3 regions of the Polycladomyces subterraneus genome follow, and region 2 is predicted to be linked to each of the others. Evidence: riboswitches for the same ligand, from Rfam matches in the RefSeq annotation. Region 2 holds a riboswitch; each other region holds the start of a gene.
The links. Region 2 has a riboswitch for thiamine pyrophosphate ahead of NWF35_RS13250 (thiamine phosphate synthase). Riboswitches for the same ligand answer to the same signal wherever they lie in the genome.
Positions count from the first base shown of each region.

Region 1: linked by a shared signal. The riboswitch ahead of NWF35_RS01940 (ABC transporter substrate-binding protein) and the one ahead of NWF35_RS13250 (thiamine phosphate synthase) in region 2 are both predicted to bind thiamine pyrophosphate.
Region 3: linked by a shared signal. The riboswitch ahead of thiC (phosphomethylpyrimidine synthase ThiC) and the one ahead of NWF35_RS13250 (thiamine phosphate synthase) in region 2 are both predicted to bind thiamine pyrophosphate.

Region 1 covers NZ_JANRHH010000013.1:597-11,321, reverse strand. Annotated here, with positions in the region: gene NWF35_RS01970 (phospholipase C) at 1-398, opposite strand, end outside; gene NWF35_RS01965 (cell wall-binding repeat-containing protein) at 1,104-3,317, shown strand; gene NWF35_RS01960 (DUF2283 domain-containing protein) at 3,463-3,825, shown strand; gene NWF35_RS01955 (ABC transporter ATP-binding protein) at 3,989-4,726, opposite strand; gene NWF35_RS01950 (ABC transporter permease) at 4,710-5,483, opposite strand; gene NWF35_RS01945 (thiamine-binding protein) at 5,467-5,766, opposite strand; gene NWF35_RS01940 (ABC transporter substrate-binding protein) at 5,768-6,766, opposite strand; TPP riboswitch at 6,850-6,961, opposite strand; gene NWF35_RS01935 (zinc-binding dehydrogenase) at 7,128-8,138, opposite strand; gene NWF35_RS01930 (ATP-binding protein) at 8,486-8,932, opposite strand; gene NWF35_RS01925 (ATP-binding cassette domain-containing protein) at 9,187-9,744, shown strand; gene NWF35_RS01920 (ABC transporter permease) at 9,741-10,388, shown strand; gene tnpA (IS200/IS605 family transposase) at 10,438-10,725, shown strand, end outside.
Region 2 covers NZ_JANRHH010000047.1:96,630-107,354, reverse strand. Annotated here, with positions in the region: gene NWF35_RS13285 (YhcN/YlaJ family sporulation lipoprotein) at 115-612, opposite strand; gene NWF35_RS13280 (zinc metallopeptidase) at 716-1,399, opposite strand; gene rodA (rod shape-determining protein RodA) at 2,274-3,428, opposite strand; gene ftsW (putative lipid II flippase FtsW) at 3,524-4,666, shown strand; gene NWF35_RS13265 (thiazole synthase) at 4,779-5,546, opposite strand; gene thiS (sulfur carrier protein ThiS) at 5,551-5,754, opposite strand; gene thiO (glycine oxidase ThiO) at 5,762-6,886, opposite strand; gene NWF35_RS13250 (thiamine phosphate synthase) at 6,868-7,596, opposite strand; TPP riboswitch at 7,614-7,717, opposite strand; gene NWF35_RS13245 (hypothetical protein) at 7,797-8,021, opposite strand; gene NWF35_RS13240 (hypothetical protein) at 8,039-8,245, opposite strand; gene NWF35_RS13235 (hypothetical protein) at 8,268-8,477, opposite strand; gene NWF35_RS13230 (spore germination protein) at 8,615-8,824, opposite strand; gene NWF35_RS13225 (DedA family protein) at 9,029-9,637, opposite strand; gene NWF35_RS13220 (1-phosphofructokinase family hexose kinase) at 10,115-10,725, opposite strand, start outside.
Region 3 covers NZ_JANRHH010000035.1:34,527-45,251, forward strand. Annotated here, with positions in the region: gene NWF35_RS08650 (ABC transporter ATP-binding protein) at 1-315, opposite strand, end outside; gene NWF35_RS08655 (MDR family MFS transporter) at 523-1,800, opposite strand; gene NWF35_RS08660 (hypothetical protein) at 2,017-2,274, shown strand; TPP riboswitch at 2,326-2,436, shown strand; gene thiC (phosphomethylpyrimidine synthase ThiC) at 2,576-4,327, shown strand; gene NWF35_RS08670 (methyltransferase family protein) at 5,848-6,423, shown strand; gene NWF35_RS08675 (fructosamine kinase family protein) at 6,460-7,350, shown strand; gene aceA (isocitrate lyase) at 7,452-8,732, opposite strand; gene aceB (malate synthase A) at 8,758-10,362, opposite strand.

The DNA of each region.
Region 1 (10,725 bases), on a different contig from region 2:
TTTCCGCCATCAAATGCTTTTTGTTCAGCCGTATATTCGTGATCCATATCATCGGTCATCGCTTGGGAACGATCGAGGCGTTTGGGGTTATAGAGATTGGGGTTGTGTGTCAGAAGTTCCTTTGTCAATCCATTGACGTGCGGTGTGCCCTTCTTGGCTTGGAATTTCGGTTCACCTGGCAGGTTTGCGGCATGTGGGTAGGTTCCAAAGTAGTGGTCAAAGGAAACGTTCTCGTCAAAAAGGACCACTACGTGTTTGATGGGTGTCGTGGTGTCTTTTTCATTGGAAACCACAGAACCATGACCATCATGCTTCTCAAAAGCGAATACGGGTACGGTCAAAAAAGCGCTGATTGCAACCATACAGCTGGCAAGGCCCAATGCTGTTTTCTTCTTCATCTTTTCAACTCCTTCACCCATGTTTCTCGGAATCTCTCGTTGGGGGTTCTCCTTACCAAGTGGGAGAATGGCTCAATATGAATGAAGGTCCTCCTTCCATGATCTCGTTAGATCTGCTGGTGTTTTTGCTCATTCATAAAGTGAGAACCCTCGTTACTGGTCTCCTTGCACAGTTTCATGATAGACAACAATTATGAACAACGTTTTAACCGATTGTTATTTCTGTAAAAACCGTATGATCAGACCAGAGAATGAGTACAACCAAGCAAAAAGCCTTGTAAATATGTGTGAGAATGGTCTCTCATGTCAAGTGTTAAATACCGTTGCCAACGATCACGGATCATGGCAGGAGAGATCATATTCGGAGGTGTCTCCGGGTTTGGGTAAAAAATCCATCCATAGTGGGATCTTGGCATAGAAAACCATTCCTCTCAAACACAAATTTTTCTATTTTTTCTACTGGATGAGATTAGGAAAATCGCTTGACTCAAATATGCTAGGACTTAAAATATTCCTATCGATGTCAATAAAAAACAGAGGAGGGGACTCTGAGAAGCGCATTTCCGGGCTATACAGGTCGGCAGGAACGGTGATATGCGATTCAATTAATATAAGTCGGAAAAGTCGGTCAAATCCTGCTCGGTGTGATACCTGTCATTGATCCATCCGAGAAAAACAGCGCTGAATGGGAGAAGGGGGAATTTCATGCGGCGCCGGAAAAGTCGGCTCCTGATGTATTTGGTGGCCGGAATCGCGGCTTTTGTGGCATTTTCCTTACCTGTATATCCCTCCAGTTGGGCCAAGCCCCCGGTGGTGAAGGTGATGGCAGACAATGTTCGTCACCAAATCTGGGGTGACTTTGCCAAAGGCAAAAACAAGAACGTCAAAATGGAATTGGAAGGTAAGCAAACGGTCCTGACACCCAAACAGACTGATCAGGTCGCGGTTTACACTTCGCCTGTCATCCGTTCATCCATTGTATTTACGGATGTCGGTGTCCACTGGAAAAACCGGGCTAAAAACAAGATCAAAGCACAGGCCAACACCCGGATCGACGTGCGCTTTTCTTCCGACGGTCATCATTGGTCTTCGTGGAAGGAGGCCGAAGTCGATGCGGACATGACACCGGGGCCCGGCCATTCGACCGAAACATTCAGCCAATTGATCTACGCCAACAACGGGCGATATTTTCAGTATCGTGTCCAGATGCATTCGGACAAAAACGTGGTTCCGCGCATTAAGGACATTCAGGTGGCGTTCATCAACTCGCGCGATGGGAAAAAAGTAGAGTCCAAGAAGTCCTTCTGGGACATCCTGTTTGAAAAAGTCCACGCCGCAGTCAACAAGCCGGACATTGTCTCCCGAGCCGAATGGGGCGCGGACGAATCCCTGCGCTACAATGCGGACGGAACGGAAAAGTGGCCGCGCGAATACCATTCGGTTTCGCACATTTTCGTCCATCACACGGACACGCCCAACAATGATCCCGACCCCGCCGCTCGCGTGCGTGCCATCTATTACTACCACGCTGTGACCAAAGGCTGGGGTGACATTGCCTATAACGCCATCATCGGCAGTGACGGGCGGATCTACGAAGGGCGAAAAGGGCAGGACAACGATGTGCTGACCAACGGCGTCGTGGGTGCGGGTACGTACGGGTTCAACAAAGGCGGTTTTTCCGTCTCCCTGATGGGTGAGTATCAATCCACTCCGTTGCCCGTCAACATGCGTCAGGCGTTGGTGAAATTGTTGGCGTACGTTGCCTCCATCAACAATATCGATCCGACGGGGAAATCGGATTTTGTTCGGGATTACGAAGTGACTGATCCCAATATTCCGAAGGTGGATTATGATGTACCCAACATCGCTGGTCACCGGGATTCCAAGTACACACCCGGCACCTATTGCCCCGGCGATTACGTGTATAATGATTTGCCGCAAATTCGACAGAACGTGGCGGCGGCCATTCAAGAGGCCAATGTTAATCCCAACCTGAAACGACTGGACGGTGCCAACCGTTATGAAGTGGCGGTCAATGTGAGCAAGGAGTTGGAGAACCGCGGCTTCTCCTCGGACACCATCCTGCTTGCACGCGGGGATTTGTACACTGATGCCTTGTCTGGCGGACCGCTTGCCGCCAAGTCGAAGTCCCCCATCCTGCTGACGTCTACCACCTCTTTGCCGACGTCGGTACAGATGGAAATTCAACGTCGCCATCCGGCCAAAGTAGTGATTCTCGGCGGAACAGGCTCCGTATCCACCAACGTGGAAGCGCAGTTGCGCAATCTGGGCGTCCCTGCTGACGGGATCACGCGGATCGACGGACCCAACCGTTTTGCCGTTTCCGCTTCCGTTGCGGAACAAGTGGTGAGCGGGACGCCTACCAACACCGCCATCATCGCCAGCGGGCTGACGTTCCCCGATGCGCTGTCCGCCTCCAGCATTGCGGCACAAAAAGGAATGCCCATCCTGCTGGTGGGTACCAACAGCGTGCCTGACCAGATCATGCAGTTCCTGAACAATCATCCGGAGATCAACCAGTTCGTCATCGTGGGCGGTCCGGCCACCGTTTCCGATGCGGTGAAAGCGCAATTGGAGACCAAAGGAACAGTAACCCGCATCAGCGGTGCCAACCGCTTCGAAGTGGGCGTCAACTTGGCGAAGTATTTCAATATGAGCGCTTCCTCTCTCGTCTTTGCGCGCGGGGATCAGAACTTCTTCGCGGACGCTCTGTCTGGGGGGCCACTCGCTGGTTTGACTGGTTCGCCAATCCTGTTGACCACACCCACCAAACTGCCGGTGGAAGTGGAAAACTATCTGTCCGAGAATCGTGGGGCATTCCAAAAAGGGTACATCCTAGGTGGAACAGGTTCTGTCTCCACTGATGTAGCCCAGAAAATCTCCGGTTACATGCAGTGAACGAACACAACCCAGTGGTACATGCCGCTGGGTTGTTTTTTAAGGGAAAAGGGTTCATATGAGGAGATAAACCTTTATCATTGCTTTTGTGTAGTCTATTTTGCTCATGGGAAGTTCAACCTACGATTAACTGGGTTAGGCCAAAATGGGATATCTTTATTTTACCCCACCATACCCGGGATGTGTCGCAGAAACAATAGAGCTTGAGGTAAATTCGGATTTGATTTTGGATTTTGATCATAATGGCCGACTGGTTGGAATCGAGTTTGATGGAAAAACTGCGGATCTTCTATATGAATGGGCTGGGCGGAAACATGTTTTTGAAAAGTGTTTTCACCATGATAAAGGTCACTTTTATAGATTCATGATTGCGCCACTTCCCCATACTGTTGAGTACGTGATTGATCAACATATTGTTTTCCATTTTCAAGATGATGGTTACAAGGGATTTGTAGGAATTGATCTTTATAACATCGATGATTATTCAGAGTCTTATTTGGTTGGCTGATTAACTGACTGAATCCATTTGAAACGAGAACTCAATGGGGGCTGAGCTCCAATCGTGATTATGGTCGAGCCGGATTGTCCATCTGTTTGATCTCATGATGTTTTGTTTTTGAGGCTGTTGACCTTGTTGTCAACAGCCTCAAATATGGAATGTCCCATACTTTTTATTTTGGTAAGAGAAGGTTTTCAATTTCCCGGTGCAGCGCCATCCAATCGGTTGTCCCGCGCAAGGAGAAGCGGTCGCCGCGGGGGTAGGGTACGGAGATCTCACGAATCACCCGCATCGGCTGCCGGCTTAAGACATAAATGCGGTCAGACAGGAGGAGCGCTTCTTCAATGCTATGGGTGATGAAAAGAACCGTTCGCCGTTCCGTTTCCAATACGGATAAGAGCCATTGTTGCATGTGGGTCCGGGTAAGTGCGTCAAGCGCGCCGAACGGTTCATCCAGGCATAAGAGCTCCTGTTTGCTGGCAAGGGCACGGATAAACGCGGCGCGCTGTTGCATGCCGCCGCTCAGTTCATGCGGATAACTGTGGGCCACATGGTCAAGCCCAGCCTTTTTTAACAAACTCTGCACATGCGAAGGATCCAAGTGGCCATTCAGTTCTTGGGCCAATCGGACATTTTGTTCAATCGTGCGCCAGGGAAACAGGGAGGGCTGTTGGGGCATGTAAGCGATATGCCCTCTTTTCCCGTGGATGGGTTTGCCGTCGAGCAAAATTTCTCCCCGTTTCGGCTTGTAAATCCCACCGATGAGATAAAAAAGCGTGCTCTTTCCACTCCCGGAAGGGCCGATCAAAGAGACGAATTCCCCCGGTTTGACCTCGAGTGAGAGGTTTTCTATGATCGGTTGTCGGTCATAGGCAAAAGTCAGCTCTTTCACTTCAAGTTTCACGGCCATCTCCTCCCTTCCTGGTCTGCCAGCGCAAGGTCCAAGCTTCCATAAGGGAGATTGCGGCAAAAAGGAGCAAGCTTAAGCCCGCGATCAACAAGATGGCCACAAAGACCCGATCCGTGCGAAAGGAGGAAGAGGCCAGTTGCATCATCACGCCCAACCCGTCTTTTGCTCCCAGCCATTCCGCAATCACAGCACCCATCACGCTATAGGTGGCCGCAAGTTTGAATCCGGAAAAAAAGGAGGGAAGCGCGGACGGCCATTCCAGTTTAAAAAAGCGTTGCAGGCGCGAAGCTCCCGCCATTTCCATATACATGATCAGTGTCCTGTCCGTTTGCTGAAAACCATCCAGGGTGGACACGGTGATCGGAAAAAAGCAGACCAGGGCCACGACAATCACTTTCGGTTCCATCCCAAAACCCAGCCATAGAATGAGCAGGGGAGCTAGGGCGATCAATGGGATGTTTTGCGATAAGATCAGCAATGGGTATATCAGTTTTTTCAAAAGAGCCGACAAGTGCAAAACGACGGCAGACACCAAACCGATGGCCAGACCCAAGAGCAAACCGCAGATGGCGATCCATGCGGTCGCGAACAAGTTTTCCGGAATGCGTGTCCACTCATGGACCAGAGTCGTGAAGATTCGGGAAGGGGCCGGCAACATCCAAGGGTCAATGGACCATAGACGAACAGCCGCCTCCCACAGAAGCAGGAGGACGGCAAAAAACAGGATGGATGGTCCGTAGTTAAACCGTTTCATCATATTTTTGCGTCAACTCTTTCATGGTGATGCCATCCACATTGTGATAGATTTTCACTTGCGAAAGGATGCTGCGACAGCCCATCTTCACCATTTCTTCATTCATTTTGGCCACGATGGCAAGGAGCTCGGGCAGTTCGCCTTCCATGGTTGTTTCCAGCGGACCGACCCGGTAAGGCACTCCGGCGCTTTGGATGATTTCAATGGCCCGGTCGACATAGGGGATTACACTTTCCCCGCCCGGCGTATGTGGGAGGATTTGAATGCTCAAGAGTGTACTGGCCATCTCATTTTCCTCCTTGGGGCAAGAACTGATTGGTAAATGCTTTACTCGGGTCAAAGTTGCCTTTGAGCAGTTGGTGCTTCTTCATCCAGTTGGCGTACCTGGCCCATACTTCTTGTTTTTGCAGCCCCCAAACCGGCGCATCCGCTTGATAACGCGGGCTCAACCATTCTTGGCTTTTCTTTACCAGCTTCGGATCAAGGTCAGGAACCGCTTTGGAAAGAATGGAAGCAGCATCGTCAGGGTGGGCGATGGCATACTGATATCCTTTGCTCACAGCGCGCATAAACGCTTTGACTGTTTGCGGGTCCTGCTTGATCTCTTTTTCGCTGGTGATCAACACCGGGGTATAGTAATCCAGATCTTTGGAGTAATCAGTGAGATAAATGATGTTCAGCTTCATGCCGCGAAGTTCAGCTTCGATTCCAGTCCAACCATAATAAATCCATGCAAAATCCACATTGCGTTTAACGATCGAAAAGAAATCCGCATTCCCTGTGTTAATGATTTTTACCTTGTTGGGATCCGCATGATCCCCTTCCATCAGCGACGTGATCATTTGCTTTTCAATCGGGGAACCCCAACCGCCGTAGGTTTTGCCCTCAAAATCCCTGGGGCGCTTAATGTTTTTGTTTGCGGGTGAAGCGAATCCCGAAGTGTTATGTTGGATGACTGCTGCGATGGAGACGATGGGTATCCCTTGGGTACGTGCTTCGGTGACATTTTCTTGGTAGCTGACGCCAAACTGGGCACGCCCAGAAGCGACCATTTGTTCGGCGCCGCTTTGTCCTGGCTGAATAATATCCACATCCAACCCTTCTTGCTTAAAGTAACCTTTTTCTTTCGCCACATAAAGGCCGGTATGGTTGGTGTTGGGGGTCCAGTCCAGAACAAGCGTCACTTTTTTCAACCCTTTTTCTGATGAATCGGTCCCCGGCGCACTGCAAGCAGTGGCCACGACCAGCAAGAGAGCCAAGCTCAAAAGCCATCCGATTCGTTTCATTGATAGATTCCACCTTTCAAAAAGAAATCGATCCATAAAAAAAGCGCCTTCCTGATCCGGAGGCGCTGATATGCACAGAAAGCGAACGATTTTCGATCCTTTCCCTACGCCGGAATTACCCGGATCAGGTTCCTAGGGTCAGTGTATCGGTACACTTTCTCAGCCGGCCATTATCCAGCTCCCCTCGAATATTCGATTGGTTCGGGCTTCATTATACGAAAGGACATCGTTTTTGTCCATAAGAGGGAGGTTGTGGAAAGATAAGGAGTGCTTTTTTCTCGGATTGGTACGTTCAGATTGCGTATCAAAAAAGCCCCCAAAAAGGGGGCAATCTAAGATCGAAATAGAACGGTTGAAACGATTACTCGGGAATTTCCAGCAGGATTTTCCCGAACTGATCTCCTGCTTGCATCCGCTTCAGTGCTTCACTCGCCTGCTCCAACGGGAACGACCGATCGATCACCGGCCGGATTTCGTGCTTTTTGAAAAAGGACAGCATCTGTTCAAACTCCTCGGCATTCCCCATGGTGCTGCCGAGAATATCCAGTTGCTTTAGGAAGATCAGTGGCATGACCAGATTGGGGACCGGTCCGCGGGTTGCTCCAAAAGTGACAATGCGTCCGCCCGGCTTGGCAATGCGGATGAGTTGGGTAAAGGTGTCCCCACCAACGCTGTCCACGCACAGATCGGCCTGTCCCTCCATACGATCTTGTAGTTCCTTCACCCACTTCTCCGAGTTGACATTCACCCCACCGGCTGCCCCCAGCTGAAGGGCACGTTCGATTTTTTCGTCGCTACGTGAGGAAACAAACACCCGAGCTCCGGTTGCTACAGCGATTTGGAGCAAGAAGGTGGCAACACCGCCGCCGATTCCCGGAATAAATACCGTCTCGCCCGGCTGAAGCCGCCCGCGGGTAATGAGCGCTCGGTAAGCAGTCAGTGCTGCCAACGGGAGAGCTGCGGCCTCTTCCCAAGAGAGGTATTCAGGCTTTGGAAACACATTCTCCGCAGGCACTTTTACCAACTGCGCATAGGTTCCGTCAGTAGGCACTCCCAAGATCTGAAAATCCGGCCCCTGGACCCTCGGATTGTCTCCCCAGTTCAAAGTAGGATTGATCACTACTTCGCTGCCGACGGCGATGCTGTCTACTCCTTCTCCGACGGCGACCACAATGCCCGCACCATCGGAACCGGGGATCGCTGGGATTCGAATCCCAGGATACTGGTTGATGGTGATGAAATAATCCCTTCGGTTGAGTGCCGCGGCTTTCAGACGAACGACTACCTCGCCCCGACCAGGCGTCGGATCCGGTACCTCCTCATATCGCAGTTGTTCCGGACCGCCGAATTCTCTGAGAACAATTGCTTTCATCCTTGTCTCCCTCCATTTCTGGAATCAATATTACCTGTGATAAGGGAACGTTCGTTCCATGTCCCGTCCCCATTCTTGGCTACCCTCATTGTCTCACAACTCGTCTATATGGTCAGTATGGAAACGTTGACTTTTATATTGACTTTTGAAACCGAAATGAAGCCAGATTTTCGGCAACACTAGGAAATCCATCGCAAGGTCTTTTATCCCCATAGATTTAGCCCCTATTATACGATCGCACAGTTAGTCATGAGATGTTGATGAAGGGGAATGAATGGTAGGGATTTATTCATGCTGCCCCGTTTATGTATTCAGTCATTCCAATAATGGACCATGGTTTCACCTTTTTAGTCTAGTTGATTTGGATTCACATCCACAATTTTCGACCATCCTTCCTTGTAAGTGGGATATTCCATTTTCTCCGCCATTTGGTCAATCACGTATTCTGGGACCACTCTTTCACGTTCCCGATTGCGTCTTTTACACTCATCAACGGGAGTATGGATGACATGGATTTCTTTTTCATACCCCCGAAACAGATTGATCACTTGAAGTCTCCTATGTGCTTCAAGATGGGTGGAATCAATGACCACATCATAACCGCGTTCCAAATATTCCTTCGCTCTTCTGTAAAGGGTATCAAACACTAACTTATTATTTCCCTGAAACTGAACATCGTTGAATAACTCCTTTCTGATCGTATCACTGGATAATACCACACCGTGGTCGAATTGGTTGGCATAAGTACTTTTCCCTGAGCCAGGAAGGCCCATCAGTATGATTAATTTGGACATGTTATCCCTCCCTGATAAGGACTCAATGGTTATCATCTCCACAAATGGAACGCTTCCATACCTGGCCAACAACTGCAATGGGCTTGGCTGGGATCATCAGTGACATGCCATGAACCAACATCAATCAAAAGCGTTATTGGAGCTTGGCGCCATCGTGGAATCACCGATTTTTATCCCTTACATGACGGGAAGAAAAAATCTGCTCAATCTGGCCCGATCGCATACCAACCTTCCGGAGGGGGAAGAAGCGCCGGGTGGAGGAAGTGTTGCAGACGGTCGGATTGATGGGAACCGCCGATCAGAAAGTGAAAACCTACTCTCTGGGGATGAAACAGCGATTGGGGATCGCACAAGCGCTATTGGGGAACCAAAAGGTCGTCATCCTGGATGAGCCGGCCAACGGGCTCGATCCGATGGGAATAAGGGAATTGCGTGAGCTGATCATCCGTCTTCGTGATCAAAAGGGGCTGACGTTTTTCATATCCAGTCACCTGCTTGATGAATTGGAACAAATGTGCAACCGGTTGGTAGTAGTCCGCAAAGGGCGTTTGGTTTGGCAGGGAAGGATGGAGGATTTGTCTGGAAACGATGGGTGGGTGTATACGGTATCTAAAGCGGACCAGGCATTGGCAGTTTTGTCGGGGAAAGTGGCGGTGAAACAATTGTCACCCAACCGTTTGGAGGTACAGGTCGGAGAAAATAAAATTGACGAGATCAACCGGTTGCTGATGCAACACAATGTGCGGGTATTGGGAATCGAAAAGAAACAGAAGAAATTAGAAGATTTGTTTATCGAGTGGGTGTCGTCATGATTCGGTTGTGGATCAGTGAGTGGGAACGTTTATGGAGCAGACGGATCACTTGGATCCTTTTCTTTTCGATTCCGTTGGTATTGTGGGTGACAGGAAAGTATTACTTGGAGAAGAATGCGCATCTTTCTCCCTTCAGCCCCGAGTTCACCGTGATGGACAATTTTCCCACCATGGCCTTGGCTGAGCAGTTGATCACCTTTTTTAACCTGATTGTGTTGATGTTGTTGGTCTTTTCGATCACCGAAGAGTACAGGACCGGACAGCTTCGATTGATCATGTTGCGTGCCTATTCCTTTCGCCAAATCTTTTTCGCCAAATGGTTGACGGTGATGGGAACTGTCGGCCTGTTGCAGGTGGCTTATTTTCTGGAAAGTTATCTGATCGGTGCCTGGATGTTCCCTTTCACTGGTCAGACTCGCCTCTTTCTGCATGTAGGATGGGTTTCCAGCGGGCAAGCCTTTTCCTATCATCTGCGGTATTATATGATCGCCTTTGCGACCCTGGTCGTCATCTCGGCGGTGACGATGTTTTTTGCCGTCATCAGCCGCACGACAACTACGGCCATGAGATTGTCCGTCGGTTTTCTCATGATCTCCATCGCTTATCCCTTTATATTGTTTGTGTTTACAGAAAAAGTCGCCTGAAAGCCCACCGCGCCCATAGGAAATATCCTTGGGGTATTTCAATCGTGGGATGAAAGGCGGCGTTGCTCGGTGCCTTCTGAAAAGGGCGCTTAGAGCAACATTTTTTGTTTTTAGTTGTTGCAGTATTTATAAAATACTGATAAAACTAAAACCATGGGACAAGCATACAGGAGGACGAAAAAGACATCTGATTCACTACCACTTTGTTTTCTGCCCACGTTATCGCAGAAAAGTGTTGATAAACCAAGTGGAAGAGCAATTTAAACAGTTGGTGAAAGACATTTGTCAGGAAAACGGTTGGGATATCCTTGCCATGGAAGTGATGCCGGATCACTGT
Region 2 (10,725 bases):
ACTAATGATTTCCCTATGTATAAATAATACTATAATGAACCGTCATGATGAAGGAAGACCGGTTTCTTGACGATTTTCCCACGATTAAAGGCCCCTGAATTCAGGGGCCTTCGGTTAGCGTGCCGTCGGGAACGTGCGTTGAATCATTTTCCTGAAATTATCGATCAACCCTGCGATTGGATGTCCTTGTTGGACATCACGTGCATAATTCCGCATCCGGTTAACAAAATCCGGATTGGCGGACACATACACGGTCCGTACACTCGGATCGATCCTTCTCACCTGCTTGGCGACTTTAGACTTCAAACGCCCCGTCAAACCAGCGCGGTAGTCTTTTTCCAATACGACCGCCACGTATGCCGTGCGATCGGTCAGAAAAACGACGGCCGAATTGATTTCCTTCAGACGGGAAACTGCATTCGCCACATTGTTGGCCACCCGCAGATTGGTGACATTATTGGGTGCAGTGGCTGGCGTACGGTAAGTGATTGGATGGGTTCTGGAGCGCATATCGGGCTGGGATTCCGGTCTACGTTGCGTAGCGCATCCCACCATCCCCAGGACCAACGCGAGCGTCAGCGTTCCCGCGATCCATTTGGTCAACAGCCGCATGGCCGTATTCCCCCTTTGATTGTATTCTCCACTTAGTATCCGACGCTCGCGATGGAAATATGTAAAACAAAAGACAGCCGCGTTTTCCGCGGCTGTCTGCTTATCAATCATCGTTTTGCGAAACCACCAACATCGCCACAAACCGGAAAAGCTCCAACAACGCGTACAACGCCGAAGCCACGTAGGTCAACGCGGCCGCATTCAGCACTTTGCTGACGCCTCGTTCTTCCAGATTGCGAATAAATCCTTCGCGAACCATGATCTGTTTCGCGCGGGAGCTGGCATTAAACTCCACCGGCAGGGTGACCAACTGAAACGCCACCGCAGCCGAGAAAAACACGACCCCCAATGCAAACAGGTTGAGCATATGCAGGAAAATCCCGCCCATCAGCAAGAACGGAGCCACGGAAGAGGCAAAGTTAACAACCGGAAACATGCGGTGTCGCAATACCAATGCACCGTACGCTTCTTTATGCTGAATAGCGTGTCCGCACTCGTGAGCCGCGACGGAAATCGCAGCGATGGAGCTGTCGTAATAAACCGGCTCCGACAAACGGACCACTCTGTGAATCGGATCGTAGTGGTCAGTCAATTCCCCAGGTACCGGTTCGACCGCCACATCGTACAACCCGTTTGAATCCAAGATGCGTCGGGCGACTTCGGCTCCGGTCAACCCGGATGAAGCCGGCTCCTGCGCCCATTTACGAAATGTGCCCTTTACACGGAACTGAGCCCAAAATGTCAAGCCCAACGCTGCCAAAGACAAGATCCACAGCAATGTCACCATAGGCTGATTCCCCCCATCGCATCATTCTGCAGCAACGGCTGAAACATCTGACTTCTTGATTTGAAGGCCAAAAGTATCGCTCTGAAACTGACGGGGCAAAATCCATCTGCAATGGAGTCGCCAACCAACGGCGAGAAAGTTCCATAACCAACGGTTCATCGCCGCTTTTACACGCGAGCGACATCTATATTCCACATTGCATTTAATCCAAGTCTTTGCTTTCTTTGGTCGATGGGTAATCCATTCACGCTCCCATCGAACTGTCGCGCATTCTACGGGTATCATCCCGTCACATGCACACATCGGAACCAATAGGAACAACATCGCACTGATAAGCGATAAAGGAATCAAACTTGAACACCTCGTATCATCAGGGTGCCCGTTTTTCAATATTATACCACACCCCGCGATATGCTGGGGAAATTTAGACTCATCGCCACAAAAAGGTCACGATGTCTGAATAAATGCGTGCACCCGTCCACCGGTTAGCGTCTAGTGAATACTGACTACATGTTTTTGTTCGCTCCACCCGCACCTCTTTGAAGCACCCGAAACGCAGGACGCGGGAAAAGTACGCTTCGCTGAGAGGAAATTGCCCGTGCTCCATTCCTGCGCTTTCCGGGTCTTCGCTCGGCCGGGCTTCAATCTTCGATCACCTGGATAGTATCTGCTACCTCACGGATTTACCAGACACACGCTGACACATCTCCAGATCCCAACAGCCTAAAAATTCATCGAATATTCCGCCTTTTATATTGATAAGAATTTCAGCCCACACTCGGGCTGAAAGATTGACGAAGTCTACGGACTTCGATATCCCAACCCAGCTTTGTACCCCGCAATCAGAGTCAGCTCGACCGGGAAAGTCTCTTCATCAGTCCATGAACAAAAACTCTCTTTTTTGCTGCATACCCACATTCAACACCAGTCCCACCGCCACCATCTGGGTTAATAGTGAACTGCCGCCGTAACTGATAAACGGAAGGGGCAAACCGGTAACCGGCATCAAACCGATGGTCATGCCAATATTTTGGAACACTTGAAAAACCAGCATCCCGACAATCCCAGCGATGATGCAGGAACCGAAACGGTCCTCACAACGCAGAGCGATACGAAGCATCCGATAAACGACAAAGATAAAGATGCACAACAGGATACTGGCGCCGATAAAACCGAATTCCTCGGCAAACACGGCAAAGATGAAGTCGTTGTGCGGTTCGGGAATCCATTTTCCCTGCGCTTGCGTTCCGTGATGAAATCCTTTTCCGGACAATTGACCGGAACCGACGGCAATCATCGATTGGGTCAATTGATACCCCGCTCCGGTCGGATCGGATGCCGGGTCCAAAAAGGTCTGAATGCGTTCGATCTGGTGAGGTTTCAGTATGACGTGGATCAACGGACTTTTGGCAACGTACAATCCCAACACCGTACCGACAACGATGGCCACCATCACTACACCGGTGAAAATCCATCGCCAATCCAGACCACCCACCAACAGCATGCTGCCCAAAATCCCCACCAGGACCAATGCGGTTCCGAGATCGGGCTGTTTCAGGATGATCAAAAAGGGCACGGCAAACAACAAACCGATTTTGCCCAGGGTTTTGAAATCGCGCAGGGGGAGTCGCTTCACTTCCGCCAAATGTTTGGCTATGGTGAGAATCAAAATGATCTTCATGAGCTCCGACGGTTGGAATTGAAACGAACCGATGCGAATCCATTCCTGTGCTCCCTTAACCTTGGCGCCCAAGCCGGGGACCCAGACCAACATCAATAAGATCAATCCCAAACCGTACAACACATACACAAACCTGCCCTGCGCCAAAGTGCGATAATCAAACAGGAGAACGGCCGTCATAAACAGAATACCCAGTACATACCACCCGATTTGCTTGCCCACATAGGAAGGGTCTGACGTGTAGGTGGCGCTGGAAATGGAGAGAATGCTAATAACTGCCAAAAGCAGGATCAATACAATGAGCGGGTAATCAAGTGATAAGAGAGATCGCTTCCATTTGTGCGCCATCTGCTCACACCTGCTTTTTCATATGATTCTTCTGCATGTCCATGCTAACATAGGATGTGACTACTTTTAAATACATAACATCGAGGGGATTTGCCATGAGACGAGGGAAACCTGATTTTTGGCTGATCCTGATCGCGTTCATCCTGATAGGATTCGGCTTGGTCATGGTATTCAGCGCAAGCTACTATAAAGGATTAACCGATTATGGCGACAGTTACTATTTTTTTAAACGGCAGTTAATCTGGGCAGTGGCCGGATTGTTTCTCTTTTTTGTGACAGCCAACATACCCTACACCATTTATCGACGATTTGTCGGTACGATTTTGTTGATCAGCATCCTGCTCCTGATCGCTGTGCTCATTCCCGGCATCGGTGTCGAGGTGAAGGGAGCTCGCCGCTGGATCGAACTTGGACCCATGAGTTTCCAACCGTCGGAGCTGGTCAAATTAAGCGCGTTGATTTATACGGCATCGATCATGACCAAGAAACAACCGGTCATGGACAGTTTCAAACGCGCTGTATTGCCACCTTTGATCGTATTGGGTCTGCTCTGCTCCCTGATCGTTATCGAACCGCACTACAGTACCACCATCATCATCCTAGCCTCCTGCATGGTGGTCATCTTTTGTGCGGGTTTGCGATTCCGCCATTTTTTGTTTCTCGTATCGACCGGTATACCATTCCTCATGTGGGTGATGATCATGGAGCCGTACCGAATCAAGCGGCTCACCACCCTGTTCAACCCGTGGAAAAATCCCACTGCGGATGGCTATCAAATCATTCAGTCCCTTTATGCGATCGGACCCGGCGGATTGTCCGGCTCCGGATTGGGCAACAGCATTCAAAAGATGGCATACCTTCCTGAAGCGCACACCGATTTCATCTTCGCCATCGTGGCGGAAGAGCTTGGCTTCATCGGTGGAACGCTGCTGATCGCCCTGTTTATCGCACTGATTTTGCGTGGGATTCGTATCTCCCTGCGGGCACCCGACCAGTTCGGCATGCTTCTCGGAATCGGCATTACCTCACTCATCGGGATCGAAGCCTTGTTCAATCTCGGTGTCGTGACCGCCATGCTCCCGGTCACTGGTGTACCGCTGCCGTTCATCAGTTATGGCGGTTCCTCATTGATGCTGGGCATGGCCTCTTTGGGCATCTTGCTCAACATCTCCCGTTACACCAACATTCAGGCCAAACAGAAAAAACCCCGAGAACCTATTTCCGTTCCGGGAAGGTAAAACGTGAATCAGGGCTGTTCCCCTAGGAATAGCCCTGTAGACTTTGATAATCCCGCGGCCGCTCCCATCCAAGAACAGCCTTGTTTGTCAACCATACCATATCATATCTTGCTCACGCCGTCACCATGCCCTCCATCGGACTGCTGGCACTGGCATAACGTTTTTTGGGGATGCGCCCCGCTTCGAAGCCCAGACGCCCCGCTTCAACGGCCAATCTCATTGCACGGGCCATTTTTACCGGATCTTCTGCACCGGCCACCGCAGTGTTGAGCAATACCCCGTCTGCACCCAATTCCATCGCTTGCACCACATCAGCCGGAGATCCAATACCCGCATCGACGATGACCGGCACTTGGGATTGCTCAATAATCCAACTGAGATTGTACGGATTGAGTAGACCCAGACCCGTTCCGATCGGTGCCCCGCCCGGCATGATCGCATGGGCTCCTGCTTCTTCCAACTTTTTGGCCATCACCGGATCGTCGTTCGTATAGGGAAGTACGGTGAAACCTTCTTCCACCAAGATTTTGGTCGCCTCCAGCGTCGCCACCGGATCGGGCAGCAGCGTTTTCGGATCAGCGATAATTTCCACCTTGATCATATCGCACAGTTTGGATGCACGAGCGAGCCTGGCAACCCGTACCGCTTCGTCCACGGTCTTTGCACCTGCCGTATTGGGCAACAGGGTGTACCTGCTCAAATCCAGGTTCTCCAAAAAGTTGGGCTGGTTGGGATCACTGATGTTCAATCGACGAACCGCAAAAGTTAACACTTCTGCTCCAGATACTTCCACCGCTTCCCGTTGAACGTCCAAGGAAGAAAATTTTCCCGTACCGAGAAACAACCGGGATTGAAACGTGTACTTGCCTATAGTCAACATACTTTTAGCCTCCTCCTACAAAATGGACGATCTCCAATACATCTCCTTCGTGCAAAACCGCCGATGGATGGTCTTCCTTCTCCAACACGTGCTGATTGTGTTCCACTACCACAATCCGCTGCTCTAACTGAAGGTGCTGAATCAATCGCTCGACCGTGTCCACCTCTGCGGGTAAGTCATAGGGCTGTCCATTTAACTGAATGCGCACTCCTGCATCACCTCCTTACCGCTGATCCCAAGAAACGATCCGGCGAAAACGGCGCCAACTCCGGGACAGCCGTACCGGCAATCAACTCCGCCATCAGTGCGCCAGTGATCGGGCTCAGCAAAATCCCGTTGCGGAAATGGCCGGAGGCGACGTACAGACCACGAACAGCCGCCAAATGACCCATCAACGGCAACCCGTCACCGGAACCGGGACGTACGCTCGACCAATACGACAATACTTCCGCTTCAGCCAATGAAGGAACTAGTCGTGTCGCTTCATGCGCCAACTGGTGGATCGCCCCTAGCTCAACGCCCGGGGAGAAATCGTGCTCCTTCTCCGTCGCGCCTACGACGATGCGACCGTCCGCTTTGGGTACCAGGTAACACCCGTGAGCAAACAGCGTCTTCCGATGCGGCAGCTGGTTCGGACGTAGGGCGAGCGATTCCCCTTTCACCGGGTATACCGGTAAGTTAATCCCCAGTCGTCGGGCCAACACACCGCTCCACGCCCCGGTAGCCAACACCACGGCACCTGCGCGGAAAGTCCCATCCACGGTTTCCACTCCCGTCACTTGGTCACCGTCGATGAGAAAGCCCGTCACCTCACATCCTTCCAGAAACCGGGCTCCCAACGCTTGTGCGGCCCGAGCAAACGCCATCGTCAGCCTGGGAGCCGACACCTGGGCATCATCAGGCAAAAACAGCGCGCCAGTGATGTCAGCACCCACTTCGGGTTCGTCCTCGTGAACCGAACGGGTCTCCCACCATTCCGCGCGACCGCCCAATTCCCGCTGCCAACGCGCACGGTCGCGCAATTGTTCCGCTTCCGTCCGATCCCATGCCACCCGCAATAGCCCGGCGGTGTTCAGCTCAATGTCCAAACCGGTTCGTTTATATAATTCACGCCCCAATTCAGGAAACATCGCCCGGCTGCGCAAGCAAAGTTCGATCATGGGGCCTGGAAACGACATCTCCACCTGTGCACCCAACATTCCTGCCGCCGCGGATGAAGCGTGGGCACCCACGCGGTCCCGCTCCAAGACCACGACAGCGGCCCCTTTTTGGGCCAGATGATAGGCGATCGAACACCCAATCACGCCGCCGCCGATGACAATTACGTCCTGTGTTTGCACCGTTTTCTCCTTCCTTTCGATTTGGGAGTTTCCCCGTCGGTTTCCTTGAAGCACTGGGCGATTTCCCGCAGTTTGCGGGCTTGCTCTGCCGGCCAGGGATGATCCATCACCGCCGAAATCACGGCAATCCCAGCGCATCCTGTTTCCGCCACTTCAACCATATTTTCGACCGTAATCCCACCCACGGCGATAACCGGTATGCGCACCGCGCGGACGATGCGAGCCAATTCGGCACATCCCCGCGGGGGAATACCCGACTTAGACGCCGAGTGATACACATGGCCGAACAATATGTAATCCGCCCCCATTCTTTCAGATCGAAGTGCTTCTTCGAGCGAATGAACCGAACGACCCACACGCAAGCCGCTCGCCAACGGTTTGACCGCCGACAGCGGCAATCCCTTTTCCGGCAGATGTACCCCCTGACATCCAAGTGAAAAGGCGACATCGATCCGATCGTTCACCACCAGCTGGTCACGTGTGAGCCATCCCTCTTCCAACAGTCGTTTGCCCCAGCTCCAAATCTCTCGGGCCGTTCTGTTTTTCAACCGCAAATGGAAGCGGTCGACATACGGCCCCGCCTGCCTCGCCACTTTACGAATTTGTTCCCAGGTATGCCGCTGGTCCGTGATCACATGCACTTCCATCGGAATGTCACTTCCTCTGACCATAAAAAAACCGGTATCCATGGGGATACCGGTTGGATGCACGTAAACCTCTCCTGAACATCAACCTTCCCCCACTTCCTTTCGCTGGCATTACCCAGGTCAAGTTCAAAGGGTTAAGGCTTGCGCCTTTCTCAGCACCCATGGTGCACCCCTAGTGGTGGAAACACAACGTATCACATTTTTCTCCATTCTAACAATCCCGTTCACCCGACGTCAACTGCAATCAGTGACACTGGACGACGTCAAACCGCTTTTACCTGAATGATCGCCGTATCCACGATATCCCGGTCGTTGATCGGAGACACGATTTGATGGACAGAAGCGTCTCCGATGTGAAAGTTGGTCACATTCGCTTTAATGAAGCTTCTATTGTGGGCAGAAAAATTCAAAAAATGGGAAACATTTACCTTGCCCACGTTGGAAATATCGTTGACGGACAAGGCCCCGATCACTATGGGGGAAATCAAGGCATTCCCTCCTTTGCTCAAACCCCTTTGACTTGAAAAATGGGGGTATCAACCACATCGGAGTCCAATAACGGTCCGAATACGATGGACACCGTCAAATCGCCCGAGTTGCTGTTGGTCTCGTTGGTTTTCGAGAAACTCTCCTGATTGACCAAAAAATTGACCGGCGCCACATTCAGTTGACCGGTGCTGGAGACGGTGTTGATTTTAAGCACGAACGGCATGCGTCTTCCCCCTTTTCGTTGCTTATTTGCGCTGTCCCCATAAACACTCCTTCAAATCCTCGTCCGTGATTGACGCCCACTCTTCCAACCATCTGTTATCCCCATAACCGACATGAGCAATGTTTTCCTTGATAAAGCTGAACGGCGCCCATTCTACCGTCAAGGGTGCCATATGAACGTTGGCATCGTTTGTCACGGTGTTCACCTTAATTCCGCCAATCGAGATGGGCATCGAATTTCCTCCTTGTCTGAAATGTAGCGTGTTATCCCTATCGCGTGCATCACTTTCCCGGCTCGCTGCGTTTTCTGAGTCAATGCTCGGTCTGGCTTGGTGGTAAAGCCCCACCTTGTGGAATAACTGACATTCCCTTAGACCTGTTGAATGAGAACAGGGTGATCGTTCACGTCCGGATCGACGATCGGGTTGGCCGTGCGGATCACCGCGTGGTCACCCGTTGTCGATGTTCCCACGTTATTCTTTTGCAAACTGAACGGATAATAAGTCAAGTGCGTTCCCACCGTGATAGATGAGGTCGTCGTCACGGCATTTACCTTCAATACCCCTAGCTTGATAATCAATGGGAAGTCCTCCTCATCTCAGCCATCGCCTATATTACAGTATGATGGGCGTCCCATTTCGAAACATGGGAACACCAAATTGGGCATTCGCCCAAACCAAATAAAAAAGTCCACCCTCCGGTTTTTCCGGCAATGTGGACTCTTGCAGGAATGGTCTCTTCTTTCCTTCACCTATGACTTGGAATTCCGCCTTGACACGATCAATCACTTCGCGTCGGAATCCATCCGACTCTGCCAAATCGCCCAACCAATCCAGACCAATACAAGGGGAACCACAATCCACAACAAATCCCTACCATAGTGATGCAACAGATGGAGCGCGTTCTCCCAATTGGCACCTACCTGATAACCCAAGCCGATAAACGTAAGGCACCAAATCAGCCCGCCGGTATAAGCGTACAGGCCAAACCTGGGCCACGGAAGGTTGGAGATCCCCGCCAAATAAGCCGTCACATGTCGAACACCGGGGATAAAGTAACCGAAGAACAACACCCAATTGCCGTATTTGCGAAATAAAAACTGCGTGATGCGCAACCGACGACGTGTGATGAAAAACTTCGGTCCATACTTTTTCAAAAACGGATATCCCAAACGCCAACCCAATAAATAGCTGACAGTAATCCCGCACAGAGAACCGATCAGCGCACTGACAAACGCCAAATACAGATTGAGTCGGCCGATGGAAGAAAGATATCCGATAAACGTCATCATGATCTCATCCGGTAACGGCAATCCGACAATACCGAAGACCAGAAACAGAAAAATGCCGATATAGCCGTATTGCAATAACCATTCCATCAACGTTTGTTCCATGTTTCAACCCCGTTTGAGAACCGTTCGCGGCGTTCGCGTCAAATATTAGGATACCATACTTTCTTTTGATTCAAAAGCAACGTGATGTTAACAGTCTGTAGTGAATCCCTTGACCGAAGACTGGAGTGAGCGATCATCACCAAACACACTGCTTCACGAACATGGTCCGCCAGATCATACGCCATCGTTTCTTCTCGGAAACACTAGTCCGCGCCCAGACGATGTTGCAACCTGTTGCATACTCCATCAAGATGATCGGAAGATTGGATTCGTACCCCGTACGCCCTTTTCCATTCTATTATTGGCTCCAAAAACAGAAAGTCATCGCCCATCGTGTCCAGGATGGTAAAGAAGTCCATACGCTCCGCTTAGGGAACTTGACCATTTCTGCGCTTTCCGGGCCTTCGCTCGGACGGGTTTGGTAAGACGCTCATCAGGGGAAAGCAATTGCTCCCTCACGGATTTACCAGAAATCCCCTAGTCCATCACTTTTTCCACACGAACTTCCTTTAATAACGCCAATACCTGTTGTTTCTCGATCCCTGCCGACTCCCGCAGCACATTGGCGGCGGCACACGCCGTCGCCAATGCCAGCGCTTCCTCCCCGCTTTTCCCCTGATGGGAGGCAGCAAGCCAACCGGCCAAAAAAGCGTCCCCACTCCCTACGGGATTGACAGCCTGAACGGTGGGCGGCGTTACCCAAAATGTCTCTCCACCGACCACTGCCGCCAATCCTTGGGAACCGGCGGTGACGATCACTGTTTGCCCCATGTCCCGAACCAACGCCCGGGCCGCCGCAATGGTTTCTGCACGGGACGAGACCATTTTCCCCAATAAGTGCCCCGCTTCCTGTTGATTCACTTTAATGCCGTCCGGCCGGGCTGCCCATCCATGGTGCAATGCCTTCCCGCTCGTATCCAGCCAGACGGCCGCACCACGTGAACGGGCGATTCCGATCAATTCACCGTATGCATTCTCCGGGACCCCTGGCGGGAGACTCCCGCTACAGGCGACAAAGGATGACTGCTCCGCCCATGTTGCCACTTTGGCCACCAGTTGGTTCCATTCCGCTTCGGATACCGTCGGTC
Region 3 (10,725 bases), on a different contig from region 2:
GATGCGCTGTTTCACCTGCGCCAGCATCGGATCATCTGCCATCGCCGCACCGGATTTTGACCACATGCAGAACGAGCCGTCATCGCTGCGATACGTCACGCTTCCGTCATCCGGTACCAACTGCATCGCCGTCAGGCGCAACAATGTGCTTTTGCCCGAACCTTTTGGACCCAGAACAGCGGTGATGCCGGGCCGAACGGTCGCGGAAAAATCGAGCAAACCAATCGAAGGCGTCGGTATCCGGGATGAGATACGACCTTTCTGCTTCGGCTTCATACGGAATATTTTACTGACATGGGACCACTCGATCCGCAACGGAACTCCATCCTTTCGATCCACATCTATTCCGAATGTCGTACTTTTCCGCTGGTTTTCATCATCTCGTGAATCCGTCACGCACCACAATTCGACATGTTCGCCAAAAAGTACGCGGAATCCTTTTTTCGACTACGACTTTCGTAGTAGCAAAAAGGGTGGTTCACTTGTACCTATATAGACGGAAGCCTCTTCAAGGATGTTTCACTAAACATGCAATTTTTCCTTCGTCACCGAAGAGGAGACAACCGATGTCTCGTGTGGAAACTGACGTGAGCGGTTTTGATAAACACGCATCCCCATCCAATAAAAGTAAATCGCACAGACCACCACCAACCCAATCACGGCAAATCCCCAGTGTCCGCCCAACCGCTGAACAAGCCCCCCGCCCAGAGACGGCCCCAAAAAAAATCCCAATCCCTGAAAGCCGTTGGCACCGAAGTATGTCCCCCGCAAATGATCGGGTGCCAGCCGATCGATGAACAAGCTGTTGGTGGGGAAGATCAGGATTTCCCCCACGGTCAGTATCACCATGCCGACGACAAACCAAGCCCCATGTTGCCCGACAGCGAAACAACCCATTCCGGCAGCGAACAGGAGCGTACCGATCAGCAGGCTTTGCAGAATGGGGCGTTTCTCAGTCCACCGGGTCAAGAGCATCTGTAAAATAACGACCAACCCGGCATTGATCGCCAACAGTATGGAAAACAACAATTCCCCATTTACCACGTTTTGCTTCAAGTACAACGAAAGCGTTGTTTCGATTTGGGCGTATCCGATATTGGCCAAGATCGCCCCGGCCAAAAAGAACCTCAATGCCGCATCGTTCCGCACCACCTGAAATGCGGCCCGCATCCCGACGCGTTCCCGCTTCGTATGTGCGACATGGGACGTCAAATCATGGCGGTAACGGTTCAACATCAACAACAAGAGCCACGCGTAAACGAAGTAGACGGATCCCGTGATCAGAAACGCTGTCTTTCCGGCCAGAATTCCCGTCACTGCGCCAATCAGAGGACCGATGACAGCTCCCAAGTTGATCGCCAGGTAACGAAATCCAAATACCCGGATTCTCCGTTCCGGAGGAGTGATATCTGCCATCAACGCTTGCGAAGTCGGCTCAAAGAAGGAACGGCACACACCGTTCAGCAGGTTGAGCAACATAAAAAGAACAATTTGTTCGGCAACGGCAAACCCTATGTACACCCCTGCCCATAGGAACATGGCCGTTACCATCACCGTACGCCTGCCGAACTGATCCGAAAGATTCCCGCCGATAAAGCCGCAAAGTGTCCCCGCCAAGGGTCCCAAGCCCACCGTCAGCCCCGCCAGCGCCGGATCTATCTCCGTATGTTGCGCGAGATAAATGGTCAAAAATGGCAGGCTCATAAACATAGCCGCCCGCGAAAAGATTGTTCCTCCCACCAAGACCCACACCAAGGGATGATATTGACTCCAACTCCTCCCCCAACCCCCCATGTCCATCCATCCCTCTTTCTTTCTCTCTGATCTTGATCTTCCACCCGCACCACATTTCTCCGCTTCCAAGAATTATACCTGATGAGTCTGAATTCGGGAATCCCTGTCTCGATTTCGTTTCAATCGTCTTTTCGATTTTGGGATAATCATTTTTTCCTGTGGCAGGCAATCCCATCATCTGCAAAGAATAGGATATAGGAGCTCATAGAGGGAGTGCTGGGGATGTTCGCACCGCTTGTCTTGTGCGTCTATTTTTTGATCGGTTATGCTTACTGGAGAAAGATGGAGGATGGGATCCAGGAGTGGATGTCAACCGGGGACGAGGGGACCGAATCCCTTGCCGAGGAGTATCAGCAAGTTGTCGACATGGTAGGAGAGAATAAAGCGTATTTTCTCTTTTCATTTGTCGTGACCGTCTTTTGGCTACCGTTGGAAATCACTATGCTCGTCAGAAGATGGATACGAGTCGAACATGATTGACTTCCGCATTGACCTCGTAGGTAACCTGTGTTAAGTTCAAGATAGGCAACTGCATATCAACGGGAGCTTGGAGAAGCCAGGCTGAGAGGGCGGGGAACTCTACCGCCGACCGTTTAACCTGATCTGGGTAATGCCAGCGTAGGGAACTGCATTCGATCCTTTGTTTTGAAGGGGAGAGGACTGTACGTTGGCGTATGGTCCTTTTTTTATACCCGTACGCGACGGAATCGGATGCACCTGAACCTGGGGACAGCTTGTGTTGATGTGTGGGTTGCAAAACCAACATCACAGGAGGTTCATGATGTCGAAAACTTTTACGTTCCCCAATAGCAAAAAGGTGTACATCCAAGGTTCTCGCCCGGACATTCGCGTCCCCATGCGGGAAATCACCCTTTCTCCCACGACGGGGCGGAACGGCGAAGAGGTACCAAACGAACCGGTTCGCGTCTATGACACGAGCGGGCCCTACACGGACCCGAATGTGGAAACCAACATTCGTAAAGGGCTTCCCCCCTTGCGCCGTCCCTGGATTTTAGAGCGGGGCGACGTGGAGGAGTATGAAGGCCGGGAAGTGAAACCGGTCGATGACGGCTATCGCTCCAAAGATCCGCTGGAAAACGAGGATTTGAAACGTCTGAAACGTCGCCCGCTCCGGGCGAAAAAAGGTAAAATCGTCACGCAGATGCATTATGCCAAAAAAGGCATCATCACCCCCGAGATGGAATTCGTTGCATTGCGGGAAAATGTGGACCCTGAGTTCGTCCGGCAGGAAGTGGCGGCAGGTCGGGCAATCATCCCGGCCAACATCAACCATCCAGAATCCGAGCCGATGATTATCGGGAAAAATTTTCATGTGAAGGTGAACGCCAACATCGGGAATTCGGCCGTGACCTCTTCCATCGAAGAAGAAGTGGAAAAAATGCGGTGGGCCACCCATTGGGGTGCCGATACGCTGATGGACTTGTCCACCGGGAAAAACATCCATACCACCCGTGAATGGATCATCCGCAACTGTCCGGTCCCGGTCGGAACCGTTCCGATTTATCAGGCGCTGGAAAAGGTGAACGGAAAACCGGAAGATCTCACGTGGGAGGTCTATCGCGACACCCTGATCGAACAGGCGGAACAAGGGGTGGACTACTTCACCATTCACGCCGGGGTGCTGTTGCGCTACATCCCGCTGACCGCCAACCGCGTCACCGGCATCGTCTCCCGCGGAGGATCGATCATGGCAGCCTGGTGTCTCGCCCATCACGAAGAGAACTTCCTGTACACGCATTTCCGTGAGATTTGCGAGATTCTAGCCGCGTACGACATCTCCGTCTCGCTCGGCGACGGATTGCGTCCGGGATCGATCGCCGACGCCAATGACGAAGCACAATTTGCCGAACTGAAAACCCTGGGCGAGCTGACCAAGATCGCGTGGGAATACGACGTTCAAGTGATGATCGAAGGCCCCGGTCACGTGCCGATGCACAAAATCAAAGAAAACGTGGACCTGCAGCAGAAAATCTGCCACGAGGCTCCGTTCTACACGCTAGGTCCGCTGACCACCGACATCGCGCCGGGATACGACCACATCACCTCGGCGATCGGCGCAGCCATGATCGGTTGGTTCGGCACAGCGATGTTGTGCTACGTTACACCGAAAGAGCATCTGGGCTTGCCCAACAAAGACGACGTGAAAGAAGGCGTCATCGCCTACAAGATCGCCGCCCACGCCGCCGATCTGGCCAAAGGGCATCCCGGCGCGCAGAAACGGGATGACGCCTTGTCCAAAGCGCGCTTCGAGTTCCGCTGGATTGACCAGTTCAATCTCTCGCTCGATCCGGAGCGGGCCATGGCCTTCCACGACGAAACGCTTCCGGCAGAACCGGCCAAAACGGCGCACTTCTGCTCGATGTGCGGTCCCAAGTTCTGCAGCATGCGCATCACGCAAGATATCCGCGAATACGCACAGGAAAAAGGATTGGACCTGGGAGCGGCCGCAGAAGAGGGCATGAAGGAAAAAGCGAAAGAGTTTCGTGAAACGGGTGCGGAAATCTATCGGTGATGAGCAGCTCCCGTCATATGTCATATTAGGAAGCTGTTTGGATATCGTGTCCAGAGTGAGTCACCCGCGGAAAAACGGCATAACGGAATGGCAAATGGTTAAAACACATTGTCAACAACTTGAGCTTCCGCCTCAATCTGGCGGGAGCTTTATTATATTTTCACATGTTTACAGGGATCGTTTAAGCTCTGCGTTCCAAATCGTCAGGAACTTTACGAAACTTGTTGCACTGGATCACCTGAGAGGAGAACCCAAATTGGAAAAGATCTGAAAGTCCATAGATCACCGGTGTAAACGGTTATGAATCCACCAATCAAAAAATCTACTTTTACCCTAGATAAAAAACCCATACAAGTCCTTTAGTAACCCAATAGGATAAAGAAAAAGATACAGGAGGATTACTTCGATGTTTTTCTATGACGAGGTTCCTTACCGATCACCGCCAAAAAAAAAAACGAAAATAAAAATTTGACACGTGTCAAGGTTCATGTGGATTTGAGTATCTTGGTGGAAATGTTAGAAAGACAAGAAGCTCAAATTCGTGCCTTACACGCTGAATTCAAAAGGTTACATCGTCAGAGAGAACTGTCTAGTCTATCAAAAACACTATGAGGTGATATAGTCGATTCGAATAAAGACTTAGATCTGAAAGATCAAGATTGGAAAGATCGCAGAATAAAAGATTACGATGATGACAATGACTACAGGAACAGAAATGTTAACGTTATAGACATTAATATCGATATTGATCTTGACAAAAAGCGTAATAACGAAAAATACAAATAAAGCCACAATAATGGAAACAATGACCCCAAAAACGCATTAAGATTTCTCCAACCTCCTGTATCTATTGGCCGCAATTAGCGGTCTTTTTTATTATAAGCAAAGATCAAACACTCCTAATATGAAATGGCAGGAATGTTCTTATTTCACATATTTCAAATCTGCCCAATCTACCGGATCACTTGGTTTCCAACAATCCGAAATCGGCCGTTAGGTTTTGATGATCCAATAGATATATCCGACCAACCAGACCCTAGAGGCTTATCTCGGTTTATCCCAACTAAGCTGTTGAAACAGATTGACCATGAAGAGGAGGAAAATCTTTCATCCATCTATGATAACGGCGATGTAGATTCACCCATTGAAGCAAGTCCGATTTCCATCGATTCGGAGCAGTAGGACAACCTCCTACTGCTTTTTTATCCCCATACAAACCACCCTTGGATACATCCCATATTTCTACTTTAATTTTCGTAATCCAATTCATCACTTTTCCAGTTGGGAACTCCTTTTACACAAGGGTGGATTGAAGATGTCCATTCATGGTTTAGGTATTGGGAATTTATTTATACTTTACTAATTTATTAATATAATATAGAGAAGACAATAATGATAAATCCCCCCTCCCCCGCGCCGTGTTGCCAATTAACGCTTTGCTCTTCATGATCCATCATCCAAATGTTTTCGTTCGTACGATGCGATACAATAAATAAAACAACATCAAGGAGAGGAAATCAATGGGATTGCCGTTGGTGCGCATGGCCCCCTGGATAGTTGGTGTCTTCTTCGGCTTCTGGTTGTTGTACGGATGGATGACATCGAGAGGAAATCAAAAAAGCCGTGAGTCATCGCCGGTTTTTTACCGGATTCATCTGTTGATCGTCACGTTGGCCATCACGGTCAGTGTGACACACCTTCCCGGCTGGTGGGGAGTCCGTCCGTTTTCACCCGCCAACTGGTCGTTGTGGACAGGATGGATTCTGCTGGTGTCGGGGATGATCTGGGCGGTATGGGCGCGTTTGCATCTCGGCAAACATTGGAGCTCCGCTGTTCAGTTGCGCGAATATCAGCAGATCGTGCAAACCGGGCCTTACCGCTGGGTCCGACATCCCATCTACACCGGCATCATCCTGATCTCCTTGGGATTGAACCTGATCAACCCGCAGTGGACAGGGTTTCTGGGGTGGATCCTTTTGGTCTCTTCTTATTGGGTGAAAAGTGGATTAGAAGAAAAGATGCTGGTTACACAATTCGGCGATGAATACCGGACATATCAACGGCGATCCCGTCGGCTCATTCCCTGGATTCTGTGAACCAACGGCAACGGTCGAAAAGAGAGGAGGTCAAATATGCACTCCCAAACGGACATGTCCACTTTGCATGAGGCGTTGCAAACCGTCGGTGAAATTCCTGATTCCATCGTATCCGTTCAACCGATTTCCGGGGGCAGTATCAGTCGTGCCTTTCAGGTTGAGACTTACAAGCATCTCTACTTTTTTAAATGGAAACAGGGTGCCCCCGACGGTTTTTTCCGTGCCGAACGGGACGGGCTTCGTTTGTTGGCCGATGCGGGCGCTCGTGTCCCTGAGGTGTACGCATTCCGTGATGGGCATGACGGTTGGATTTTGATGGAGTGGATTCCCGCATCGGGTGCGGGAGGCTCCTCCCGCCGCGTTGCCGAAGCATTGGGTAGAATGCTGGCCACGCTTCATTCTCATCGGAGGGAAGCGTACGGCTTGGATGCGGACAATTTCATCGGACCGCTCCCGCAAGCCAACGGTTGGATGGACAGCTGGACCAACTTTTACCGTGAGCGACGGTTGCTCCCACAGATCGAGCTGGCCGCCCGGCAACACCGCCTTCCCTCTACAAGGGCGAAACGATTAAACAGACTCTTGGATCGCCTAGAGGAATGGCTGGATGTCCCCGACATCCGTCCCGCATTGCTTCATGGTGATTTGTGGGGCGGCAACTGGATGACAGGAAAAGAAGGACTGCCTTGGCTGATCGACCCGGCGACATTTTACGGTCATCGGGAAGTGGACATGGCCATGACCGAGCTTTTCGGTGGCTTTCCATCGGCTTTTTACGAGTCCTACCAAGAGGTGTATCCACTGGAGCCGGGTTACGAGGAGCGAAAGCCACTTTACCAACTCTATTACTTGTTGGTGCATCTTAATTTGTTTGGTGAATCATACGGCCCTGATATCGACCGTATTTGCTTGCGGTACGTGGGATAATAAAAAAAGCCCTTTCGGCAGGCCATCCGGTGCCGAAAGGGAAAGTGGAAGAATTCCTTAGGAGGGGTTGACATTAGAGGCAAAGGACTCGTTCAAACCGATCAGGCAGTGAATTGCTCGGCTTCGGTCGATCCCGCCAGTGCCGTCGTCGAGGCGTTACCGCCGGAGATCACCATCGACACCTCGTCGAAGTAACCGGTCCCCACTTCACGCTGATGGCGCGTGGCCGTGTAACCGTATTTCTCGCTGGCAAACTCGGCCTGTTGCAATTCGGCGTAGGCCGTCATGCCATGGTCGCGGTATTTGCGTGCCAACTCAAACATGCTGTGGTTGAGCGTGTGGAACCCGGCCAGCGTAATGAATTGGAACTTGTAGCCCATTTCGCCCAACTCGTGTTGGAAACGGGCAATCGTGTCGTCGTCCAACTTTTTCTTCCAGTTGAACGAGGGCGAGCAGTTGTAGGCGAGCAATTTGCCCGGGAACTTCTCGTGAATCGCCTCGGCAAAGCGACGGGCTTCTTCCAGGTTAGGCTCGGACGTCTCACACCAGATCAAATCGGCGTACGGTGCATAGGCCAATCCGCGGGCGATCGCGGCGTCCAATCCGCCCTGCGTGCGGAAGAAGCCTTCCGGTGTCCGCTCGCCTGTGATAAATTCCCGATCGCGCGGATCGATATCGCTGGTGATCAATTGGGCAGCGTTGGCATCCGTCCGGGCGATCAGCACGGTGGGGACACCCATCACGTCAGCGGCGAGACGGGCGGCGACCAAATTGCGAATCGCCTGTTGCGTCGGCAGGAGCACTTTTCCGCCCAGGTGACCGCATTTCTTTTCGGAGGACAACTGATCCTCGAAGTGAACCCCTGCGGCCCCCGCTTCGATCATGCTTTTCATCAGCTCAAATACGTTGAGCGGACCGCCAAATCCCGCTTCTGCGTCGGCCACGATCGGAGCAAACCAATACGTGTCGGATTTTCCTTCCGCATGTTCGATTTGGTCAGCCCGTTGCAACGCCTGGTTGATCCGTTTCACCACATGCGGCACGCTGTTGGCCGGATACAGGCTTTGATCCGGGTACATCTGACCGGCCAGGTTGGCGTCCGCCGCCACTTGCCAGCCGCTCAGGTAGATCGCTTTTAATCCTGCCTTGACTTGTTGAACTGCTTGGTTCCCGGTCAACGCGCCTAAGGCCTTCACATGGTGCTCAGTATGGAGCAAATGCCACAGGCGTTCGGCGCCTTTGCGGGCCAACGTGTACTCGATTTGAATGGAACCACGCAGACGAAGGACGTCTTCCGGTTGATACGGACGTTCAATCCCTTTCCAACGCTCGTCGTTTTCCCATTCTTCCTTCAATTTTTTCACTTCGGCTTGATCGATCATACTGCAATCGTCCTTTCCCTATGATTTAGTCCAGATATTGATAGGCTGGCAGGGTGAGAAAATCGATTAACTCATCCTGTCGGGTCCACTCCATAAACAATTGGGCCGCCAGTTCATATCGTCCGTTTTGGAAAGTTTCTTCTCCCACTTGTTCCCGGATTTTAGCCAATTCTTCCTGTAACAACGTTTCTACCATCTCTATCGTCACCTTCCGCCCGTCATCAAGTACACCTTTGGGATGACGAATCCACTGCCATACCTGCGCTCGTGAAATTTCCGCGGTGGCGGCATCCTCCATCAGGTGGTTGATGGCCACAGCCCCATATCCTCTCAGCCATGCTTCCAGGTACTGTATCCCCACGGAAATGTTATTGCGCAAACCCTGTTCCGTGATGGCTCCTGTCGGCACTTCCAGCAAATCTTCCGCCGTCACTTTTACGTCATCACGCTGACGGTTCACTTGGTTGGCCGTCGACATCAACCGGTCAAACACTTCCATCGCCACCGGCACCAGTCCCGGGTGAGCCACCCACGTGCCGTCGTGTCCGTCGCGCGCTTCCCGCTCCTTGTCCTCGCGCACCTTTTGCAGCGCCCGCTCATTGGCTTCCGGGTCATTTTTCACCGGGATCTGCGCGGCCATCCCGCCGATCGCATGAGCCCCCCGCTTGTGGCAGGTTTTGATGGTCAGCTGGGTGTATGCCCGCATGAAAGGGACCGTCATCGTCACATCGCCCCGGTCGGGTAAAATGACTTCGGGGTGATTGCGCAGGGTTTTGATATAACTGAAAATATAGTCCCAGCGGCCACAGTTGAGACCAGCCGCGTGTTCCCGCAATTCGTATAGGATTTCATCCATCTCAAACGCGGCCAGAATCGTTTCGATCAATACCGTCGCCTTGATGGTGCCTCGCGGAATGCCCAACTGCTCCTGCGCATACACGAATACGTCGTTCCATAGCCGCGCTTCCAAATGACTCTCCATTTTGGGAAGGTAGAAATAGGGACCGGTTCCTCTCTCCATCAACGCCCGGGCATTGTGGAAAAAGTAGAGGCCGAAGTCGAATAGACTGGCCGACACCGGTTTTCCGTCCACCTTCATATGCTTTTCTACCAGATGCCAACCGCGCGGCCGTACGATCAGGGTGGCCGTTTTTTCCTTCAGTTTGTACGCTTTGCCTTCAGGCGTGACGAAATCGATCTGACGGCGGATCGCGTCCCGCAGGTGAATCTGGCCTCCCACCGTGTTTTCCCAAGTGGGCGAGTTGGCATCTTCAAAGTCGGCCATGAATACCTTCGCACCGGAATTGAGCGCGTTGATCACCATCTTACGGTCCCCTGCGGGTCCGGTGATTTCCACCCGACGATCCTGCAAATCCTCGGGCACGGGTGCGATCTTCCAGTCCCCTTTGCGGATCTCCTCCGTCTCCGGGAGAAACCCCGGCTTCTCGCCAGCATCAAACCGTTTTTGCCGCTCAGCTCGCCGCTGAAGCAGCTCGATTCGCCGCCTGCCGAATTTCCGTTCCAACCCGGCCACAAATGCCACTGCTTCCGGCGTCAGGATTTCCGCAAACGTCGGGGTAACCCGTTCCACCTCGACTCCTTCCGCATACTGTGTCGTCTGTGTCGGCACCGTTGTACCCCCTTTGCTGCATCCATCTGTATTGGTACAGATTTATGTTACGGTTGTTATTATAGTACAGTTCAATTGCGACTACAAGCCCTTTTTTGAAAAATGTCACAAAAAACTGATCACACGGTGGAAAAGAGCGTAGAAATGGGGGTTGATAAAGAGCGAGCGGGAAAACCCTGCCCTTCAGCGGTGGGATGATAGCAAGCAAAAACTCGTTAAACGAAATCCTCTCCATTGGACGAAGCCATCGTGGAGGGATGTGGGTTGCCACGCCAGAAGAAACGAGAAGGCTCTGCGATCAACGGGAGTCCCTCTGGAGCAAGTCACGCTGTTATATATCAGAAACGAAAAAAAGCTCCATCC